DNA from 2 places in the Methylophaga sp. UBA2012 genome. Region 2 is predicted to be linked to the other one. Evidence: riboswitches for the same ligand, from Rfam matches in the RefSeq annotation. Region 2 holds a riboswitch; the other holds the start of a gene.
What was found. Region 2 has a riboswitch for thiamine pyrophosphate ahead of thiC (phosphomethylpyrimidine synthase ThiC). Riboswitches for the same ligand answer to the same signal wherever they lie in the genome.
Positions count from the first base shown of each region.

Region 1: linked by a shared signal. The riboswitch ahead of B2248_RS04805 (TonB-dependent receptor) and the one ahead of thiC (phosphomethylpyrimidine synthase ThiC) in region 2 are both predicted to bind thiamine pyrophosphate.

Region 1 covers NZ_DDCG01000005.1:11,693-15,225, reverse strand. The annotation lists gene B2248_RS04820 (sulfite exporter TauE/SafE family protein) at 1-566, opposite strand, end outside; gene cysB (HTH-type transcriptional regulator CysB) at 671-1,591, shown strand; gene B2248_RS04810 (hypothetical protein) at 1,637-1,966, shown strand; TPP riboswitch at 2,055-2,159, shown strand; gene B2248_RS04805 (TonB-dependent receptor) at 2,226-3,533, shown strand, end outside.
Region 2 covers NZ_DDCG01000009.1:328,152-331,684, reverse strand. The annotation lists gene B2248_RS08515 (SPOR domain-containing protein) at 1-738, shown strand, start outside; gene B2248_RS08510 (DMT family protein) at 818-1,168, opposite strand; gene B2248_RS08505 (Smr/MutS family protein) at 1,199-1,753, opposite strand; TPP riboswitch at 1,846-1,951, shown strand; gene thiC (phosphomethylpyrimidine synthase ThiC) at 2,053-3,533, shown strand, end outside.

The DNA of each region.
Region 1 (3,533 bases), on a different contig from region 2:
TTCAGACGTGGATACAAAAACAGCAAAATCACCGCACCAAGCGCCCCGGCCCCCACCGATGATAACGTGACCATTACACCAAGCAATGCCCCGGTTACCACCGTAATCATGGCCTTATTTAATTCATTTTCACGAATATCATAAAGCGCACTCACTACAGGATGGCTTTCCTGTGAACGCAATAATTTGCCTAAAGGTGCTTTTAGTAATAACGCGCTAGAGGTCAAAATCAACGCTACCCCGAGCGCTTTAGTAATCACTTCATTGTGGTTGCCATCATGCATTCCTGTTGCATTCATAAACCATAAAGTCGCCAGTGTTGCGGGGATACTGCCCGCAGCCAGACGCCATACGATATGCCACTTGACGACACCATGACGCCAGTAAGACCAGATACCACCTGCTTTGGTGATCGCTGCAAATAATAAATCCGTACCAACAGCAATAGCTGGTTGCACATGAAAAATAAAAATGAGTATGGGTGTCATTAAAGACCCGCCTCCCACACCGGTCATGCCGACCATGATGCCGACAAATAGTCCAGCAAGAAGAAAGCCCCATTCCATTTGTTTTACGCCTTGTATATTACGAAAATGCTGACAAGTTTACCAAAGAGTAATATTCTATCAATGAATATTATTGACTATCTTTATAACTAAATCATATATAGATGAAGCTTCAACAACTAAAATACGTCCGAGAAATTGCCAGAAGGGATCTGAGTATTTCTGCTGCAGCAAATGCATTACACGCCTCACAACCCGGTGTCAGTAACCAGGTACAGTTATTGGAAGATGAGCTTGGATTACAGATATTCGAACGTCATGGCAAACGACTAACAGGCATTACTCCAATTGGTCAGTCGGTCATCGAGATGGCTGAAAGAGTCTTGCAGGATGTCGACAATATTCGTCAGTTGGTGGCGGATAGTAAAACCGAGCACTCTGGTACTTTATCGATTGGCACAACACATACCCAAGCTCGTTATGCCTTACCTAGTGCCATTAAAAAATTCTCAGAACACTACCCGAATATTCATTTAAATATGGTGCAAGGCACGCCGACCGAAGTCGGCGAAATGGCAGCGACAGGCAAAATCGATTTGGCCATTGCAACAGAGGGGCTTGCTCAATTCGAATCATTGGCTATTCTGCCTTGTTATGAATGGAATCGTTGTGTTGTTGTTCCGCCTGAACACCCGTTATTGTCTGTGAAAAAGTTACGTCTGGAAGATATCGCGCAATATGAAATTCTGACTTATGTGATGGGCTTTACTGGCCGTGCCAAACAAGATCAGGCCTTTATTGAAAAAGGCTTACATCCTAACGTTATTTTTACGGCGACAGATGCCGACGTCATCAAAACCTACGTTGAGTTAGAAATGGGGATTGGGATTATCGCCAGCATGGCATTTGATCCTGACAAAGATGCACCTCTGCAGGCACTGGATGCCAGACATTTGTTTCCACCAAGTGTTACCCACATGGGCATTCGTAAAGGCAGTTATCTTCGAAGTTATATGTATGCCTTTATCGAATTTTTTGCGGCTCATCTTGATAAAAAGACTGTTGAAAAAGCCATCAGTCTTTAAATCTGGCAAGATAATCTGTTTAGTTCACTTTCACTGGGATCATCAATGAACACAACACCTTCCCATACCAAAATACGACAGCTAATAAAGCAGCTTGAAAACATTATTCCCGCGGAGCATCACTATTTACTGACTGAACTGAAGTCTGAAATTGAGCAATTAGTGACTGTTTTACCCGATACATTATTATCGGGTGAATATCTCGCTAAACCTGAATTTGATGCACCTTCTGGTTGTTATCGTCGTGGTCAGGAGTCGGTATTCTATTGCCCTCGTTGTTATGAAACACAACAAGATTTAATCGCCACGCAACGTATCAACAGCCGTCTACGTGTATGCCCTCAGTGCAGAGCCAGTATCAAACCTGCCAAATAAATACCGTGATAAGTTTCTTGCTAGAAAAAAGAGTGTAATTACAATAGAATAATGACTATTCACAGGATGTGACTGCAGAAATATAAGGAATGATGCCTCGGGGTGGCGAAAGCCTGAGATGCTCGTTTAAAGAGCGGACCCGATGAACCTGATCCAGTTAATACTGGCGTAGGGACAGGCTGAAATAGATCTTCATCTACACCGCATTGGTGTCTCTCGATTTATTCCCCTGTCCTTTTTGATTCAAAAAAGGATAACCATGAAAGTAAAAACACTTGCCATAGCGGTTTCAACGGCTATGTCATCGCCAGTGGCCTTAGCGGAAGTCACCCCTGCTGACTTACCATCAATGATCGTCAGTGCTGATTTTCGTCCTAACGATGCACATGACACACCGATAAGTTTAACCACGATTGATGAAGACACTATTGAATCTCGTGGTGCTCAGCATATTGAGGACGTGATTAATCTTGCTCCTAACGTCAACTTCTCCAGCGGTGCATCAAGAGGTCAATTTTTCCAGATTCGTGGCATTGGTGAACGGAGTGAGTTCCAAGCCCCACTCAACCCTTCGGTAGGTTTGTATGTCGATGGCATCGACTTTAGCCGAAGTGGTGGTGCAGCAACTCTATTTGATATTGAGTCAGTCGAGATTTTGCGTGGTCCTCAAGGCACACGTTATGGTGCAAATGGAATGGCCGGCACCATCAACTTGAAAAGTACTGAACCGACAAATGATCTTGCTATGAAGTTTGAATCAACTTTAGCCACTTATAATACTCATGCTGAAGGCATCGCTGTTGGAGGCCCGTTAATTGATAATACTTTACTTGGTCGTTTTTCTGTTCATAGCTATAAGTCTGATGGCTACATGGATAACGACTTTTTAGGTAGAGATAATACCCAAAACCGTGATGAAATCACTGCCAGAGGCCACCTAAAATGGCTTGCCACTGATGACCTGACTATTGATCTTAATGTATTACATCTAAATATAGACAATGGTTACGATGCATTCACGCTTGATAACAGCCGTAATAGCCTGTCTGACCAACCCGGTAAAGATGCTCAAAATACTAATGCATTTGCTTTAAAGACCGACTACCGAGCGAATGACAGAGTCCAATTACAATCTAGTCTTAGCTATTCAAAGTCAAATCTTGAATACAGTTACGATGATGACTGGTCGTATAAATCTCAATTTCCAGTTGATGCCACTTGTATAGATTCCGATGATTCTAACGATGCGTTCACATGTCCTTATAGTGGTTTTGATCAATACAAACGTAAACGTGAAAACACCGCTTTAGAATTCCGTGCATTATCAAATGAGAATGGACGTATTTTTGCTGATACTACGGATTGGACAGTTGGACTATATATTTCAGAACAACGTCAGAACTTGGATCGTACTTATTATTCAAATGCTATTAATAGTGATGCTGTAACAGGATTTGTCACAAAAAATGCCTATAAAACGCTAAACACCTCTGTATATGGTCAATTGGATACTGCTCTGACAGAAGATCTCAAACTAATTAGCGGGTTACGCGCTGAGTATTGGGAT
Region 2 (3,533 bases):
GCTTTTCATTGGTTTGAAAAGGCAGCCAAACAAGGGGACCCTCAGGCTCAATATCAACTGGGTGAAATGTTACTTAATGGTGAAGGCGTTAAACAGGATAAAGTCGCTGCCTATTCCTGGTTTAGTCTGGCCAGTGAACAAAATCAGCCTCAGGCGATTGTGAAGCAGGCACAACTGAAAACCGAGTTAAGCCGCAATCAGATTGAAAAAGCCAATGCCTTAATGCTGACTAATCGCGACAACCATTTGATAACGGATAAACCACCTGGTTTGCCGGATTTAGTGAATGAGGTGAATGTAAAAAATAAAGAAAATCAGCTTCTTGCAGAACAATCTTCAGTTGACACTTCGTTGTTAGAAGCAAGAGAAAAACCTTCATCAGAAAAGCTTGATGAACCCGCCAAACTTACACAATTAAAACCAGAGACAAAACCAAAGTCAGTGATGACTACTGTCTACCGTGTACAAGTCGGGGCATTTAGGTCCAGACAGCAGGTCGATATCGCATTAACGCAGCTAACAAAAGAATCAGCCGCTATCGTTCGGAAATATGAAACAACGATTACTGAACCTGTCGAAAATGCAGAAAAACCGGATTTTTATCGCCTCCAGCTGGGTAATTTCGCAGCAAAATCTGAGGCGACAACCTTGTGTCGGCATCTTACTGAAAACAAACAAGCCTGCTTTGTGGTCACCGCAAATAATATGCAAAAAACCACCGTTGCTAAGCAACCGTGACGTGTATGATGCTCTAAAGCTGCCAGGCAGATTTAGATTGCGTGCTTGATATGTTTAAACCTTTTTTTGCTACGGCAACTTAGCTAAATTTACTTCGAAATACAAAATAAACCGCACCAACTAAACACAGGCCAGCCCATAGATAGTCGAGTTTAAGGGGTTCTTTCAGGTAGAACACGGAAAAGGGAATAAACACCATTAAGGTGATGACTTCCTGAAGAATTTTTAACTGGCCCACATTGAGTACGGTAAAGCCAATGCGGTTGGCGGGTACTTGTAATAAGTATTCGAATAATGCGATTCCCCAGCTTATCAATGCGGCAATAATCCAGGGTTTATTGTTGAGTTCTTTTAGGTGAGCGTACCAGGCAAACGTCATAAAAATATTGCTGCAAACCAGCAAGGACACACTAACCAGTATTGGATTCATTAACTCTAACCTAAACGATAAAAACAGCCATTATTCATGAAATAATCTTTTAAGGAGCACGTATAACGCACCTGTGCCGCCATCATCTACCGTCGCACTGCAAAATGCGAGCACGCTCTGACTTTGTCTTAACCAGTGATTGAGTTTGCTCTTTAGTACAGGCTTGTTATCACGCGAGCCCCAGCCTTTACCATGGATGATACGCACGCAACGAATTTGTTGCTGCTGGCAGAACTCTAAAAACTCGGACAGTGTCGGTTCGGCTTTGGCAATGGTCATACCGTGTAAGTCTAATTCTGCTTCAATATGCACCTTGCCATTACGCAGCTTGCCGAATAGTTTGTGCTGAATACCGGGGCCACGGTATTCGAGGTATTCCTCATTGCCTACGGTTTCTGGAGAAAACATATCAGAGAATGGTTCACCCTGATATTCATCATCAATAATTTTTTGCCGGATAGCTTTTGCAACGGGCTTGGGTTTGTTATGAATCAGACGGTTTTGGCGGATACGGGTAGCATCGCGCATTTCTTGGCGAAATAATGCAAATTCGTCCTCATCGGTATCGTCATCTTTATTTGCCATGAGCGTGCGGCTGCCTGCGGATTTAAGTGAAAGTTGGCGACTATTGTGCCAGATGAGGCTTGTGCAAAAAATCCTTTTTGATTTACCATGCGAATCACTTGTCGGGGTGCCCGCCCGGAATAATCCGGAAAGGCTGAGATGAAACCCGTTGAACCTGAAGAGGCTAGAACCTCCGTAGGAAACAAGCAGGACACCTGTTTTACACTCGAGATCCATTTTCGTTTGGTGTCTGTCTTCTTGTTCGCTTTCGCGCAACGATCTCATCTTCCCCGTCGTGGTTTTCATTTAGGGGAAGAGACGTGTCTACACAATCCAATAAAGTTATTAACATTAAAGACCGTAGCGGCATTACAACTGAGCCATTGGCGGGGAGTGAGAAGTTTTACATCAAAGGCAGCCGCGACGATTTACTGGTGCCATTCCGTCAGATTCATTTAACGGATACACCCAACGCCAATCCTGATTTGCCTGCTATTCCTAACGAACCTGTTGTTGTGTATGACACTTCGGGTTTATACACCGATCCAAAAGCGACCATTGATATTGAAAAAGGGCTGCCATTAATACGTCAAACCTGGATCGATGAGCGGGATGACACTGAACAGTTAGCCCAGTTCAGTTCAGAATATACCCGTGAGCAAGATGCTCAGGATTTTGATATTCCACTGTTTAATCACCGTCGTTTACCTCGTAAAGCAAAAGCGGGCAAAAATGTCAGCCAAATGCATTACGCACGTCAGGGCATCATTACCCCAGAAATGGAATACATTGCTATTCGTGAAAGTATGGGGCGCGAAGCCTTAGCACAGCGTGGTGAGCTGCCTGAGAATATGGATCACTACATTACAGCCGAGTTTGTACGAAAAGAAGTGGCTGAAGGTCGTGCCATTATTCCTGCCAATATCAATCATCCAGAAACCGAGCCGATGATCATTGGCCGTAATTTTCTGGTAAAAATTAATGCGAATATCGGTAACTCTGCTACGACTTCGTCGATTGAAGAAGAAGTTGAAAAAATGGTGTGGAGTACCCGCTGGGGCGGTGACACCATTATGGATTTATCGACTGGCAAACATATTCATCAGACCCGAGAATGGATCATCCGTAACTCACCCGTGCCAGTAGGTACGGTGCCGATTTATCAGGCACTGGAAAAGGTGAATGGTGTCGCTGAAGACCTGACCTGGGAAGTGTTCAGAGATACCTTGATTGAACAAGCTGAGCAGGGCGTCGATTATTTCACTATCCATGCCGGTGTTCGACTGGCGCATATTCCACTGACGGTAAACCGTACAACCGGTATTGTTTCGCGTGGTGGCTCGATTATGGCGGCATGGTGTCTGGCGCATCATGAAGAAAGTTTCCTGTATACGCATTTCGAAGATATCTGCGAAATCATGAAAGCTTATGACGTGTCATTCTCACTGGGTGATGGTTTACGTCCAGGCTCTCAGGCGGATGCCAATGATGAAGCCCAACTTGCTGAATTAAAAACCTTAGGTGAGTTGACGACCATTGCCTGGAAACATGATGTGCAAGTCATGATCGAAGGTCCGGGTCATGTGCCGATGCACAAGATCAAAGAAAATATGGATCTGCAATTGGAATGGTGCCATGAAGCGCCGTTCTACACCTTAGGTCCATTGGTGACGGATATTGCGCCTGGTTATGACCATATCACTTCCGGAATTGGCGCGGCGATGATTGGTTGGTTCGGCACCGCAATGCTCTGTTATGTCACACCCAAAGAACATTTGGGTTTGCCGAATAAAGATGATGT